Regions from separate parts of the Streptomyces sp. NPDC058470 genome, predicted to be linked through region 1. Evidence: riboswitches for the same ligand, from Rfam matches in the RefSeq annotation. Region 1 holds a riboswitch; the other holds the start of a gene.
What was found. A riboswitch is a leader RNA that binds a small molecule or an ion and turns the genes downstream of it on or off. The one in region 1 is predicted to bind S-adenosylmethionine.

Region 1 (7,717 bases):
CCTCGTCGGAGACGACCGGCACCTCCTTGGCGACGAGGTTCATGCCGTCCCGGATCGGGTTGACGAGGGCCACGTCGGCGAGCCGGTACGCGGCGAGGGAGCGGGCGAAGTCGTCCTTGACGTGCAGGACGACCGGCGTCCAACCGGGCGTGCCGTAGGTGGAGTTGATGTCGTCGGCGACCCGCTGCACCTCGGCCGTGTAGTCGCGGTACACGGCGAGGTCCTGACGGGAGGGGTAGGCGAAGGCGACGTGCACGACCCGTTCGCGCCAGGACGGCTGGTCCTCCAAGAGCTGCCGGTAGGCCAGCAGTCCGCGCACGATGTTCTTCGACAGTTCGGTGCGGTCGACCCGCACGATCGCCTTCCGGCCCTCGCCGATCTGCTCACGCAGGGTGGCCATCCGCTCGGCGACATCCGCCTCGTGTGCGCGCTCGCGCAGGAAGTCCGCGTCCGCGCCGAGCCCGTGCACGCCGACACGGGTGTCACCGAGGCCGCCGACCAGCTCCTGCGCGCACGCGGTGAACGCGGACGCCCAGCGCTGGGTGAGGAAGCCGAGCCGGTCCGCGCCGAGCATGCCGCGCAGCACCTGCTCGGCGATGTCGTCGGGGAGCATGCGGAAGTAGTCGACCGGCGCCCACGGCGTGTGCGAGAAGTGCCCGATCCGCAGGTCGGGGCGGAGCTCCCGCAGCATGCCGGGGACGAGGGTCAGGTGGTAGTCCTGTACGACCACCACGGCGCCCTCGGCCGCCTCGTCGGCCAGCGCCTGCGCGAAGGCCCGGTTGTAGGCCTCGTACGACGCCCACTGTCGCCGGAACTCCATGTCGAAGACCGGCTCCAGCGGCGTCTGGTAGAGCATGTGGTGGACGAACCACAGCACGGAGTTCGCGATGCCGTTGTAGGCGTCCGCGTGCACCTCGGCGTCGATGTCCAGCATCCGTACGCCGTCCTCGCCGACCCCGCGCCTCACCGCCTCGCGGTCCCCGTCGCCGAGCGCCGAGCACACCCACAGGGCGCCCGCGTCCGGGCCGATCGCCGACAGGCCCGAGACCAGGCCGCCGCCGCCGCGCCTGGCCTGGAGCTCGCCGTCCTCGCGCACGTCGTAGGAGACCGGGCCGCGGTTGGACGCGACGAGGATCCGGTGGGAGCCCTGCGGGGATGCCGTGGAAGCAGCAGTCGAAGCCGTGGAAGCCATACGCGTCAATCTAGCCCGGCCCGGAAACGCTCAAACGTACGGACGGGGTACCGCGCAGACGTATACCGTCGACGGTTTACGCCGCTTTGCGTGACTGATACTCCGAGATTTCCGCCATCGGAGGCCGTTCTTCCGTATCCACGGAGTAGGTGCGCGGCTCGAAGCCGGACTCGCCCCGTTCGAACTGGGTGATGGCCGGCCGGATGAGGTGGCCGCGGGCGAGCCGGAGCTGTGCGGTGCGGTAGATCGCGGCGGACATCCGGCCCAGCGCCTGGCCGTCCTGGTGCCGGTGCTTGCGCACACCGACGTCGACCTGGGCGAGCGCGTCCAGGCCCACCAGGTGCAGCGCGTCGACGAGCATGCCGAGCTCCACGCCGTATCCGACGGGGAACGGGAGCTGTTCCAGGAGGGTGCGGCGGGCCGCGTACTCGCCGCCGAGCGGCTGGACGAAGCCGGCCAGCTGCGGCCAGTGCATGTTCAGCAGGGGGCGGGCCATCAGTTCGGTGACACGGCCGCCCTGACCGGCCGCGGTTCTGCCGGAGGTGGGTTCACCCGGCAGGTTCAGCGGGCGGTCGTACATCGCCTTGACCAGGTCCACGCCCGGATCGGTGAGCAGCGGCCCCACGATCCCGGAGACGAAGTCCGACGAGAACTCCTTGAGGTCCGCGTCAATGAAACAGACGATGTCACCGCTCGTCACCAGGAGTGACCGCCACAGGACCTCGCCCTTGCCGGGCACGGCCGGGATGCGGGGAAGTATTTCGTCCCGGTGAACTACTCGCGCACCGGCGGCGGCGGCGACCTCGGAGGTGCGGTCCGTGGAGCCCGAGTCGATGACGACGATCTCGTCGACGAGGGGGACTTTGCGGGTCATCAGGTCGCGGCGGATGATGGAGACGATCTCACCGACCGTGGCCTCCTCGTTGAGCGCGGGCAGGACCACGCTCACCGTGGAGTTGGTGGATCGTTTCGCGGCTATGAGCTTCTTGAGCGGCCGGTCGGTCACGGACCAGGAGCGCGTGCTCAGCCAGCGCTCGACGTCTTCAAGCACGTGCGGCTCTCCCTTGCGTTCATTGGGATGCTTGTGCCCGTCGCCGCGGCAGCGTTTGGTGTGTCGCTGGCATCTCGCGGTTCGGACGGCTCTCTCCACCATCCAGGCCTTCGGTTACAGTCTTGAACAACGCTGATGACCATCGCATGTCGGGGGTCGTCCGGCGCACAACTGAATACCGCTCATCCAGAGGGGCAGAGGGATACGGCCCGTTGAAGCCCCGGCAACCCTCCAGCTGGTTCTTGTCACGTCGATGTGGCGAGGCTCCCGGCTCGGGAAGGTGCCAAATCCGTCTCACGGCGAAGTGCGTCGTGAGGAAGATGAGGAGAAAGGGCCTCGCCTCCATGGCTGCGCAGACAGTTGCAAGCACCACTGCAAGCACCGTTGCAAACACCACGAACTCCGTGACTTCCCCGGATTCCGCGAACTCCGTCGACCTGGGCCCCGCCACCGCGCTTTCCTGCCGCGAGTGCGGACACCGCGTCCCGCTCGGCCCGCTCTTCGCCTGCGAGGAGTGTTTCGGCCCGCTGGAGATCGCGTACGACTTCTCGGCCTACGAGACCGAGGACCTCCGCAAGCGCATCGAAGCGGGCCCCGCGAACATCTGGCGCTACGCGCCGCTCCTGCCGGTCCCCGCGGACGTCGCGGAGAAGCCGAACATCAACCCCGGCTGGACCAAGCTCGTCAAGGCCGACAACCTGGCCCGCGCGCTGGGCGTCACCCCCGGCAAGCTCTTCGTCAAGGACGACTCCGGCAACCCGACGCACTCCTTCAAGGACCGTGTCGTCGCCCAGGCCATCGAGGCCGCCCGCGCCTTCGACTTCACCACCCTCTCCTGCTCCTCCACCGGCAACCTCGCGGGCGCCGTGGGCGCAGCCGCGGCCCGCGCCGGCTTCCGCTCCTGCGTCTTCATCCCGCACGACCTGGAGCAGGGCAAGATCGTCATGGCCGCGGTGTACGGCGGCGAGCTCGTCGGCATCGAGGGCAACTACGACGACGTGAACCGTTTCTGCTCCGAGCTGATCGGTGACCCGGCCGGCGAGGGCTGGGGCTTCGTCAACGTCAACCTGCGGCCGTACTACGCGGAGGGCTCGAAGACCCTCGCGTACGAGATCTGCGAGCAGCTCGGCTGGCAGATCCCCGACCAGCTGGTCATCCCGATCGCCTCCGGCTCCCAGCTCACGAAGATCGACAAGGCTCTGCAGGAGCTGATCAAGCTCGGCCTCGTGGCGGACAAGCCGTACAAGATCTTCGGTGCCCAGGCCGAGGGCTGCTCGCCGGTGTCCGTCGCCTACAAGGCCGGCCACGACGTCGTACGCCCGCAGAAGCCCCACACCATCGCCAAGTCGCTCGCCATCGGCAACCCGGCCGACGGGCCGTACGTGCTCGACATCGCGCGGCGTACCGGCGGCGCCGTGGAGGACGTCAACGACGAGCAGATCGTCGACGCGATCAAGCTCCTCGCGCAGACGGAGGGCATCTTCGCCGAGACCGCGGGTGGCGTGACGGTGGGTGTGGCGAAGAAGCTGATCGAGAACGGTCTGCTCGATCCGACCCTCACCACCGTCGTCCTCAACACCGGCGACGGCCTCAAGACCCTGGACGCGGTGGCCTCGGACACCGGGCTCACCGCGACCATCCGCCCGAACCTGGACTCCTTCCGAGAGGCTGGCCTCGCGTCATGAGCGTCAACGTCCGTATCCCCACCATCCTGCGCACCTACACCGCCGGCAAGGCCGAGGTGACGGCCGAGGGCGGCACCCTCGGCGAGGTGATCGCCGACCTGGAGCAGAACCACACCGGCATCGCCGCACGCGTCCTGGACGACCAGGGCAAGCTGCGTCGCTTCGTCAACGTGTACGTGAACGACGACGACGTCCGCTTCGAGAAGGGCCTGGAGACGGCGACGCCGGACGGCGCGGGCGTCTCGATCATTCCGGCCGTCGCCGGAGGCTGACCGTCACGCGTCATTACTTACGGTGATTGCCGTTACCTTAGGTAATTGCGGTCACCGAGAGTTCATCGAATTGCCCCCTCCGTGAGAGAAGCGGAGGGGGCAATTCTGTATGGTTGAGCGCGGTACAGTTGGGGAAGCCGCTTCGCTTTCGAGTTGGTTTCATGCCGGGCGCATATGAGTCCTCGCCCGATGCCCGACAAGAAGTAGCCAAAGTGCCCCGCCTCTTTGAGCCGTTTATGGCATTTACGGGGCCCGACTTGCCCTGAAACTTTGCGAATTCTCCGCATATTCCCGATCGGTCGTGCTCAGAATTCTCGTCCGATTGACCTGTTGCAGAGGGCAGTTGGACAGATACATTCAGCCGCGGTCGACGCGTTCCGGCGCACACCCCCAATCCTTGGGGGGTGAGGTCTGACCCGGGCCCGCGAAGTGCGGTCCTGTGCAAGGGCCAGTAATAGGGGAGTTAGGCATGGCTCAGGGCACCGTCAAGTGGTTCAACGCGGAGAAGGGGTACGGCTTCATCGCGGTCGACGGTGGTGCGGATGTATTCGTCCACTACAGCGCGATTCAGATGGACGGCTACCGCACCCTTGAAGAGGGCCAGCGGGTCGAGTTCGAGATCTCGCAGGGCCAGAAAGGGCCGCAGGCGGACATGGTCCGGCTGGCGACCAGCTGAAGCACGCGCCGACTGAATAGTTCTGTTCGACGTGACGAAGGGCTCGTATCCCCACCAGGGGGTGCGGGCCCTTCGGTCTGCCCGTCCGTCTGTCCGTCCATCTGCTCGTCGGTCTGCTCGTCTGCCCGCCCCCTGCGGCCGGCTGTCCGCGGGTCCCTCCGGCTGTCTTCGCGCCGTGTGCGCCCCCTGCTTCACCTGGGGATCTTCCGGAGTCGCTTGCACTCGGTAGGGGCGAGTGCTAATCATTGGCGTTAGCACTCTGCAGGTGAGAGTGACAACGAGGACCGGGTCAGTGAGGCCCGCAGGCCAAGTGGGGCAAGGAACCACGAGGCAGGCAGGCCGTCCGTCGCGGGCGCGGGCGCGGTCCGGAGCAATCCACCCCAGTCCGGGAGGACCACTTCACATGGCCAAGATCATCGCGTTCAACGAGGAGGCGCGGCGCGGTCTCGAGCGCGGGATGAACCAGCTCGCCGACGCCGTCAAGGTCACCCTTGGTCCCAAGGGCCGCAACGTCGTCCTCGAGAAGAAGTGGGGCGCCCCCACGATCACCAACGATGGTGTTTCCATCGCCAAGGAGATCGAGCTCGAGGACCCGTACGAGAAGATCGGCGCAGAGCTGGTCAAGGAAGTCGCCAAGAAGACGGACGACGTCGCCGGCGACGGTACGACCACCGCGACCGTTCTGGCGCAGGCGCTGGTCCGCGAGGGCCTTCGCAACGTAGCCGCGGGTGCCAACCCGATGGCCCTCAAGCGTGGTATCGAGAAGGCCGTCGAGGCCGTCTCCGGTGCCCTGCTCGAGCAGGCCAAGGATGTCGAGACCAAGGAGCAGATCGCCTCCACGGCCTCCATCTCCGCCGCCGACACCCAGATCGGCGAGCTCATCGCCGAGGCTATGGACAAGGTCGGCAAGGAAGGCGTCATCACCGTCGAGGAGTCCCAGACCTTCGGTCTGGAGCTGGAACTCACCGAGGGTATGCGCTTCGACAAGGGCTACATCTCGGCGTACTTCGCCACCGACATGGAGCGTATGGAGTCCGTCCTGGACGACCCGTACATCCTGATCGCCAACTCGAAGATCGCCAGTGTCAAGGACCTGCTCCCGCTCCTGGAGAAGGTCATGCAGTCGGGCAAGCCGCTGCTGATCATCGCCGAGGACGTCGAGGGCGAGGCTCTGTCGACGCTGGTCGTCAACAAGATCCGTGGCACCTTCAAGTCCGTCGCCGTCAAGGCGCCGGGCTTCGGTGACCGCCGCAAGGCCATGCTCGGCGACATCGCCATCCTCACGGGCGGCGAGGTCATCTCCGAGGAGGTCGGCCTCAAGCTGGAGAACGCGGGTATCGACCTGCTGGGCCGTGCCCGCAAGGTCGTCATCACCAAGGACGAGACGACGATCGTCGACGGCTCCGGCTCTGCCGACCAGGTCGCCGGCCGGGTCAACCAGATCCGCGCCGAGATCGAGAACTCCGACTCGGACTACGACCGCGAGAAGCTCCAGGAGCGCCTGGCGAAGCTGGCCGGCGGCGTGGCCGTCATCAAGGCCGGTGCCGCCACCGAGGTCGAGCTCAAGGAGCGCAAGCACCGCATCGAGGACGCCGTTCGCAACGCGAAGGCGGCCGTCGAGGAGGGCATCGTCGCCGGTGGTGGCGTGGCCCTCATCCAGGCTTCCTCGGTCTTCGAGAAGCTGGAGCTCACGGGTGACGAGGCGACCGGCGCCAACGCCGTGCGGCTCGCCCTGGAGGCCCCGCTCAAGCAGATCGCCATCAACGGTGGTCTCGAGGGTGGCGTCATCGTCGAGAAGGTGCGCAACCTGCCCGTCGGCCACGGCCTGAACGCCGCGACCGGTGAGTACGTCGACATGATCGCCGAAGGCATCATCGACCCGGCGAAGGTCACGCGCTCTGCCCTGCAGAACGCCGCCTCCATCGCCGCGCTGTTCCTCACCACCGAGGCCGTCATCGCCGACAAGCCGGAGAAGGCCGCCGCAGGCGGCGCTCCGGGCGGCATGCCGGGCGGTGACATGGACTTCTGATCGACCTAGGGGCCTCGGCTCCCGGTTGATCACCGTCCTTCGTACCGAGGGCGGCACCCCTTTCTCCCAGGGGGTGCCGCCCTCGGGCGTTTCCGGGTGCCGTAGGGACGCGTGTCCGCACACCCTCCGGGTGATCCGGACGCGTGTCCTGGATCACGAGGAAGGCGCGCGGGAGCCGGAATGCGCTGACGGGCGAGGCGGTTGAAGTTGCTGGCAGGAACTAATGCGCGTGCAGATATCCATCACATGTATCTATGCATGAGCATCCCTTCGCCTGCCAGCCGTCCGACCGACCTCTCCCCATAGGAGCCCTCACGTGACAACCGCTCCCTCCCGCGCGGCCCAGATCCTGTCCCGCCCCGTCTCCCTCAACGGCCTGACCGTCCCGAACCGGATCGTCATGGCGCCGATGACCCGCCAGTTCTCCCCGGGCGGCATCCCCGGCGAGGACGTGGCGTCGTACTACGCCCGCCGCGCCGCCGCGGGCGTGGGCCTCATCGTCACCGAGGGCACGTACGTCGGCCACGACTCGGCCGGGCAGAGCGACAGCATCCCCCGTTTCCACGGCGAGGAGCAGCTGGCGGGCTGGGCGAAGGTCGCCGAGGCCGTGCATGCGGCGGGCGGGAAGATCGTGCCGCAGCTGTGGCACATCGGCATGGTCCGCAGCGCGGGCCAGCCGCCGTTCGCGGACGCCCCCGCGGTCGGCCCGTCCGGTCTGCGGATCGACGGCACGGCCGGTACGGGCAAGGAGATGACCCAGGCCGACCTGGACGAGGTCGTCGCCGCGTTCGCCGAGGCCGCGGCCGCCGCCG
Region 2 (7,717 bases), on a different contig from region 1:
CTCGACGGGCCGTGCCAGGCCGAGCGCGGCGCCGGCGGCGGCATCCTCGACAAGGGTTTCGCTCATGCGGGCCGCACCTTCCTGTTCGAGGTCACCACGATCCGCGGGTCCAGCAGCGGATAGACGAGATCGACGAGCAGATTGGCCGCCACGAAGATCAGGGCTCCGAACACCACCACTCCCTGGACCAGTGGAATGTCCTGGGCCGTGACCGCAGCGGCCGTCACCCGGCCCAGGCCGTCGCGGGAGAACACGGTCTCGACGACCACCGAACCGGCGATGAGCTGCCCGGCCAGCAGCCCGACGATCGTCAACGCCGGCAGTGAGGCGTTGCGCAGCGCGTGCCGCAGGTGAATGCGCAGTCGGCCGGCGCCCTTGGCCCGCGCGGTCTCCACATATGCCTGGTCGAGCGCCGTGAGCAGGCTCTTGGCCAGCACCTGCGAGACCAGGGCGCCGGTCGGGATCGCGAGCGTCACCGCCGGCAGCACCAGACCCGGCAGCCCGTCGTTACCGAACGCGGGGAACCACCGCGCCCGGAAGGAGAACAGCTCGACGAGCACCAGCCCGACCCAGAACGTCGGAACCGACACTCCCAGCGGCGGCAACGACAGCAACAGCTGCCGCAACCACCGCTGCGTGGTGTAGGTCGCCAGCACCGCAAGACCGCCACCGAAGACCACCGCGAGCAGCAGCGCCGCTCCGGTCAACTGCAGCGTCTGCGGCAGCGCGTCGGCCAGCGTCGAGGTCACCGGCCGACCGGTGGAGACCGCGTTCCCGAAGTCACCGCGCACCGCCTTGCCGAGATGGTCGGCGTACTGCACCAGCACCGGTTTGTCGAAGCCGTACTCATGCCGTAGTGCGGCGATCTGCGCCGGATCGATCTGGCCCGAGTCCGCTCCGGCGCCGGCCATCGCCGAGACCGGATCACCGGGCAGGTAGTTCAGTACGAAGAACGACACCGTGTACGCCGCCCAGAGCACCCCGAGTGCCTGTGCGAGACGCTTGATCACATAGCGACGCATTCCCTGCCCACCTCCTGCAGCCGACGACCGGATCGGACGCTCTGTCGCGCATCCACCGGCTGCTAGCCGATCCAGGTGTCGTGCAGCTGGATCCGGCTGGAGGCATCGAACCTGAGGTCGTGCACCTTCTTCGCCACCCCCAGCTGGGTCTGCAGCTCCACCACGGGAATGACGTAGGCGTTCTGCACGATCAACTGCTGTGCCTGGCCGACCAGTTCCTTCCGCTTGGCCGCGTCGGCCGTTGCCGCCTGCTGGGTCAGCGCCGAGTCCAGCGGGCTCGTCGGCAGGTGGTAGAGGTTGGCCAGCTCGGTGGAGTACTGGCTGCGCAGGATGTCCGGGTCGGCGCGGGTCAGGTTGCCCCACGACGCGTCGAAGTCGCCGGACTGCAGCATCGTGGCGAACTGGGCGGTCTGCGTCTCCTTGAGCACCACGTCGACCCCGACCGCCTTCAGCTGTTGCTGGATCAGCTCCAGCGTCGGCTGGTTGGTGGCCGCGTTGGCGAACCACCTGACGATCAGGCTGAGCTTGGTGCCGTTCTTCGATCTGATGCCGTCACTGCCGACCTTCCAACCGGCCGATTCCAGCAGGGACTTCGCCTTCGCCGTGTCGAAGACCAGGTCGGAGCCCTGGTCCGCGTAGTCCGGTGTGGTGTACGCCAGGATGCTGGTCGCCGGCCTGGTGCCGGTCGGGAACACGGTGTCGACGATCTGCTGCCGGTTGATGGCGAACAGGAGCGCCTGACGCACCTTCGCGTCCTTCAGCAGTGGGCGGGAGTTGTTCAGCCCCAGGTTGAACACCGCACCGGGATTCGCCCGTCGTTGCAGGTTCACCTGGCCACCCGTGAGCGCCGCCTCGTCGGCCTTGCCGACGCTGCTGATCGCGTCCACCTGACCGGACTGCAGGCTGCCGGTGCGCACGCCCGATTCGGGCACCACCTTGAACACCAGCTTGTCCAGGTACGCCTCGCCCTGCTTGGTCCACAGCGACGAACCCCAGGCGTACTTGCTGCGCTTGGTCAAGGTGATCGCCTGGTTCTGCACGTAGCTCTCCAGCGTGAACGGCCCCGACCCGACCACACCCTTGCTGCACTTCTCCTGCGGGCTCTGCAGGGCACTCGCCGCCGACTCGATACCCAGCGAGTGCGTCGACGTGGCCTGCAGGAACTGCGCGTTCGGCTGCTTGAACTCGACCCGCACCGTGAGCGGGTCAACCGCGGTGGTGCTGTCCACGCCGCTCAAGTACCCCTGGGCCAGGGTCCCCAGGGCGCCGAGCTTCGGTACCGCGTCGAAGTTGTCCTTGACCACCTGCGCGGTCAGCGGTGTCCCGTCGCTGAAGGTGACACCTGATCGCAGGTGGAAGGTGAACGTGGTCGTGTCGGAGCTGACTTCCCAGCTCTTCGCCAGCCACGGCACAATTTTGCCGGTCCTGGGATCCTGGTCGGTCAGGGAGTCCACGATCTGGCGCAGTGAGTAAATGGTGTCGTTGCTGCCCACCTGCTGCGGATCCACGCAGCCCACGTCGGAACCCACTGCGAAGGTCAGTGTGCCGCCGGACTTGGCCGGGCCGTTGTCGCTGGTCGAGCCGGCGCTGTCGCTCGACGTGCAGGCACTCAGCAGGACGCTGCTGGTCACAAGGGCGGCGAGTGCCGCCCACCGGGTGGGTCGGGAATCCGGATGCGATATCACGGACGGGTTCTCCTACTCCAAAGTCACCGCGCACGTACCGGTGCAGACCAAGGCGAAGTGGCCCTGAGCAGACCTGGGCGAAGTGACGGAAATATCCGGAAGGTGTCTGGGGGAAGGGTGCCGACGAAGGCGTGACAGTGCCGCGGACTCCGACAGCGCCGTGAGAGCCCGCAGGGAGTCGCCCGCGGCGTCAAAGCCGTCGGCGAACGTCAGTCAGGAGGGCGGTGAGGCAGGGACGCAATCAGTCGTGACACAGACAGCTGGTGAAGAGCTGCAGGTCGATGTGGCGTCGGCGGGAGAATCCGGAGAACACCGCGGCGGCCGCGATCGAGGCACTGAGATCACTGCTGTTCGGCACGCTCGTCCTCCCGATCTCAGGCCCGGTCAAGGGGCCACGCGCTTGCGGGGTCGATGACCCCGCCGGGCTTTCACCTGGAGCACCCCACCGCGGCGGAGGGTTGCCGATCAACGAGCCAGGGCTTGACGCTGACACTCAATGCCGCTTGGAACGCTAACGAGCGTCGCCATGATCCGTCAATGCCGACAGGCGAGTTGGGCCACGCACGGCACGGCGGATCGAGTGGCGAAAGGACCGGAAACGGCCTTCCGAACTCTCCTGACCGGCCGCCGGTCGGGTCCGAGGCGCCCCGACTCAAGAAATCGTCGGCCCTGTCTGTTTCGTCATTCCAGAGGGCCTTCGTAGTTCTTTGCTGAAACCTGAGTAAGGTTTCGCCCAAATATGTGGCTTTTTCCCGGATGTGGTCACATCCTGAACGCGGGAGATAAATGTGTACCTAGCAACTAGTCGGGGCGAGTTGCCGACTCTGAGCGCTTGGAGGGAAAGGCATGCAATGGAGCAGCCTGCAAAACACCCACGGCCGGCTGTCTCGACTCGAACGTTCTCGGGACACTCAATCTGCCGCCCCGACCCTGCCGGTCCGGGGCGACGGAGGAGCCGAACCCGTGGATGACCGGCGTGTGGACCTGGCTGCCGCGCACGCGGCACCGGAACTGCTGGCCATTCGTGACTGGCTGCTTGTCGCCCTGGCGTTCTCGTCAGGCGTCTTCGAGGCGATCTGCTTTCTCTCCTTCGGGAAGGTCTTCACGGCGTTCCAGACCGGAAACCTGGTGTTTCTCGGACTTGGTGTAGCCGGCACGCGGCCGCCCGCCGGCCCGGATCCCGTTCGCGTGGTGATTTCACTTGCCGCGTTCGCCGTGGGGGCCGCGCTGGCAACACGGATCCTGACCGCGTTCAACGGCGACGAGGAGATGGAGGACTCGCAGATCTTCGAAGCGTGGCCGCGTCGTGTCTCCATCGCACTGTGCGTCGCGACGGTGGCGCAGGTCGGTTTCATCGTCGTGTGGATGGCGGCGTCTCCGTCCAGCCTCGTGTCCAACATCCTGGTCGCCCTCAACGCCTTTGCGATGGGTCTGCAGATGAATGCCGTTCGGTCGCTTCATGTGCCGGGCATTTCCACCACGGCGGCCACGGCCACCTTCATCAGCTGGATTTCCGGGATCACCACCTGGTCTCTCAAGCCCGCCGCGGTACGTCGCCTGACCGGGGTCCTGGTGGGCATGGTGGCGGGCGCCTTCGTCGGAGACTGGATGCTCAGCCACGCGCATACCTACGCGCCGGTGCTGCCAGTGGTCGTTATCGCACTCGTCGTCGCGATCGCCTCCGTGATGTTGAAGCAGAAACCTGCGCGATAGAGCGTCCGCGAGCGGGATCACCGCCTTGGTGAGCGGGATCCTCGCCTCGGTGCCGGTACGGCAGACATGACGGTCGTACCGGCTCGGGCTGACCGGCGCTGTGGCGAGGATGCGGCTTGAGGACCGTGGTGAGCTGCAACGCACGGGCGGGCGGCCGGTCTCGGGGCTGCATCCCTTACGCGAGGCGAGCCGGTAGGCCGTCTTCCGCCTGAAAGTGGTGTGGCTGCCGTCCGCGGCTGGGTAGTCGGCCCGGGGCCCCGTGCCGACCGGGCCGCCGTCCTCGGGAGGCGGCACCCGCTATCCGCGGCTTCGCCGAGGCCCGTGGCCCCTGGGTTCGCCCGCAACGACCGGTCGTACCGCACAATGGTGCGATGATCGACGGTACTTCGCGGACAACAGCCGAGCCGCCGCCCCGGTTGATCAAGGACGACGAGTTGGCCGGCCATTCGGTGGTGGCCAACAGCGCCATGAACCGCGAACGGGCTCTGGCCGGCGTCAACAGCTACCCCCGCGAACTCGGCTTCGCTCCCACGGAGTTCCTGAACGAGAGCAACCGCCGCTCCGCCCCTTCATGGCTGGACCTGTGCAGCGGAGAAGGGCTGGCCCTACGCGAAGCGGCCAAGCGACTTCCGCAAGCCGCACTGACCGGCGTGGACCTGGTGGGCCCGCGGTTGCAGGCAGCGCTGCCCGACGGCCTCGAACTCATCACCGCAGACCTCGGCGGGTGGTCCGCGGAGCGCCGCTACGACCTGGTCACCTGCGTCCACGGACTGCACTACATCGGCGACCGGCTCGCACTGCTGGAGCGGGCCGCCTCCTGGCTCACCGGCACCGGCCTGCTGGTCGCCCACCTCGACCCCTCGACGCTGCGGCGACCCGACGGCGGTGATGCCTCCCGCCCGGTCCTCGCCGCACTGCGCGCCGCCGGCTTCCACTACTCGGCCCGCCACCACCGCCTCAGCCTGCGGGGCGGCCGCCACATCACCCTGCCCTTCACCTACCTTGGCGCCGACCCCCACGCGGGCCCCAACTACACCGGCCAGCCGGCCGTCGCGTCGTACTACCGCCCCCGTTCGGCGCGCCCTCCTGCGGAGACGATGGGAAACCCTCGCCAGGGGCTGGACAGGTGATGCGGAAGGCAGCGATGACTTTCCAGCGACGCGGCAGTCTCCATGGCCGTAGACCTTGGGGTAGTTGCCGTAACCCTTGGCGTGGTTGCCGTAACCCTTGGCGTGAGGAAGAGGAGCGAGTCCCATGCGCATCGTGATCAGTGAATTCATGAGCTTGGACGGCGTCGTACAGGCACCGGGTGGACCCGACGAGGACACCGAGGGCGGCTTCGCTCACGGCGGTTGGACCCACCCGTTCTTCGATCCGGAGGTGGTGGGCGGCGCCTTCGCCGACGCGCTGGCCAAGGCCGACGCGCTGTTGTTCGGGCGCCGCACGTGGCAGTCGATGTCTGCGGCGTGGCCCGAGCGGGGCGGCGACCCGTTCGCCGACCGGATGAACGCCATCTCGAAGTACGTCGTTTCCCGAACGCTGGGCGACGACGACCTGACGTGGAACAACACCACGCACATCCCCGGGGATGAGGCCGTCGCCCACATCCGCAAGCTGCGCGAGACGGAGGGCGGGGACCTGCTGGTCATGGGGAGTCCCACGCTCGTGCGCACCCTTCTGCGCGAGGGCCTGGTCGACGAACTCCGGCTCATGATCATGCCGGTGACCCTCGGTGGCGGTAAGTCGATCTTCCCCGGCGACGGTGCGTTGCGCACGCTCCAACTGGTCTCGACCGTCACCAGCGGCACGGGCGTGAACGTGTGCACCTACCGGCCGGTCGACAAGGGGTAGGCCGGGAGGCGCCGGGCGGCCACCGACGGAGGAAGCCCGCGCTGACGCCCGCCGCTGTGCCGGAGCCGGTTCAGTGCTTGCCGAAGTACATGAGTTCCCACAGAGCCGGTGCGCTCACGCTGTCGACGGCCTCGCCGTGTGTGAGGTGCTCGACGGTGACCTGGCCTGTGAAGCGCATGTACGCACCGTTGAATCCGGCGAGTCTGGCCAGGATCCGTTTCGCCCCCTTGAGGGATTCGATCATGCGGTTCTGGACGATGGTGTTCTCGCGGCGGAAGGTGACCCGGAACCCTTCGCCGCCCTCGGGGGCCGCGTCGTAGTCGAACACAAGGGTGTTGGCGACCGGCTTTCCGGTGACCGGGTCGGGGTGTTCGTCGGACTTGGTGAAGCGAACCAGGTTGGCGCGGTCGGCGAGGATCTCGCCGTTCTTGGCGAGCATGAAGATGGGGATCTCGGCGGAGCCGTACTTCTTCGCGGCGGTGATGTCGGAGGCGATCACGGTGTAGTCGCCTGCCTCGGCGCGCGCCCAGTACCAGTGGTGCATGAGACGCGCCATCTCGGCGTCGCCCCAGTTGTGGTCGTGGTAGCCGGTGCCCGTGCGGGTCTCGGTCGTGCCGTCGATGGTGAGGGTGGCCTCGACCCGGCCCTGGGGGACGGAGGGCAGCCAGGCGAAGTACCTGTGCTTTTCCTCCCCGAACGTGACGTGCCCGGTCTCCGGCCGCCAGGAGGGGACCTGCCCGGTGAGGGTGACGTCCGCGACGACGCCGTCGACGTCCGCGTGGATGCGGTAGGTGTGCAGGTCACCGCTGAAGCGGTTGTCGCCGATGCGAACATCGCACCGGTCGGTGCCGAAGTCGTGGTCGTCCGGGTACTCCGGTGAGGTCCGTTCGATGTGGGTGCCGTCCGGCCGGTCGAGCTCGATGGTGACCACTGGCGCGGGCGGCTGGTTGACGCCCTTGCCGACCCGGAAGTCCTTGACCATGAAGTTGATCACGAGGGTGGATCCGTCGTCGAGGACGCAGTCGAAGTACCACCACTCGAAGGTTCCGGGGCCGCCGGGGCGCGAGCGGAAGCCGTCCTCCCAGGGCGCGATCTCGCCCCTGGCGATCCCCAGACGCTGGTAGTCGGCCGGCCGATCCGCCATGCGGCAATCCTCGGTGCGGGACATCGTCGTCTCCCCTTTCCCTCTGCAGTCGTGCGGTGAGTTCATGGTTGGTATCGGCTCATCCGACGCCGACGTTGACCCTTTCCTTTCTCCCGTCCGCGTTCGGCGCAGTCCTGAGGCGTAGTCCTCAAAGGCGCAGTCCTTAGGCGTCGGCCGATGCGGAGAAAGAGGGCAGGTCCCTCCTTGGCCAGGAGGGCAGACATCACCGGCGCGGCGCGGCGCGGTCGGGCAGGAAGAACCCATCCGTAACCACGGTGTCGCATCACTTGGCCCGGCGCAGG

Region 2: another riboswitch for S-adenosylmethionine. It lies ahead of ACFWP7_RS20525 (ABC transporter substrate-binding protein); the one in region 1 lies ahead of thrC (threonine synthase).

The regions. Positions count from the first base shown of each region.
Region 1 is NZ_JBHXMF010000097.1:14,461-22,177, reverse strand. It holds gene ACFWP7_RS40505 (trehalose-6-phosphate synthase) at 1-1,192, opposite strand, end outside; gene ACFWP7_RS40500 (glucosyl-3-phosphoglycerate synthase) at 1,269-2,243, opposite strand; SAM riboswitch class I at 2,423-2,570, shown strand; gene thrC (threonine synthase) at 2,588-3,928, shown strand; gene ACFWP7_RS40490 (MoaD/ThiS family protein) at 3,925-4,200, shown strand; gene ACFWP7_RS40485 (cold-shock protein) at 4,670-4,876, shown strand; gene groL (chaperonin GroEL) at 5,280-6,905, shown strand; gene ACFWP7_RS40475 (NADH:flavin oxidoreductase) at 7,222-7,717, shown strand, end outside.
Region 2 is NZ_JBHXMF010000026.1:88,104-95,820, forward strand. It holds gene ACFWP7_RS20515 (ABC transporter permease) at 1-66, opposite strand, end outside; gene ACFWP7_RS20520 (ABC transporter permease) at 63-1,022, opposite strand; gene ACFWP7_RS20525 (ABC transporter substrate-binding protein) at 1,085-2,707, opposite strand; SAM riboswitch class IV at 3,099-3,208, opposite strand; gene ACFWP7_RS20530 (YoaK family protein) at 3,671-4,420, shown strand; gene ACFWP7_RS20535 (class I SAM-dependent methyltransferase) at 4,792-5,550, shown strand; gene ACFWP7_RS20540 (dihydrofolate reductase family protein) at 5,675-6,271, shown strand; gene ACFWP7_RS20545 (lipocalin-like domain-containing protein) at 6,342-7,415, opposite strand.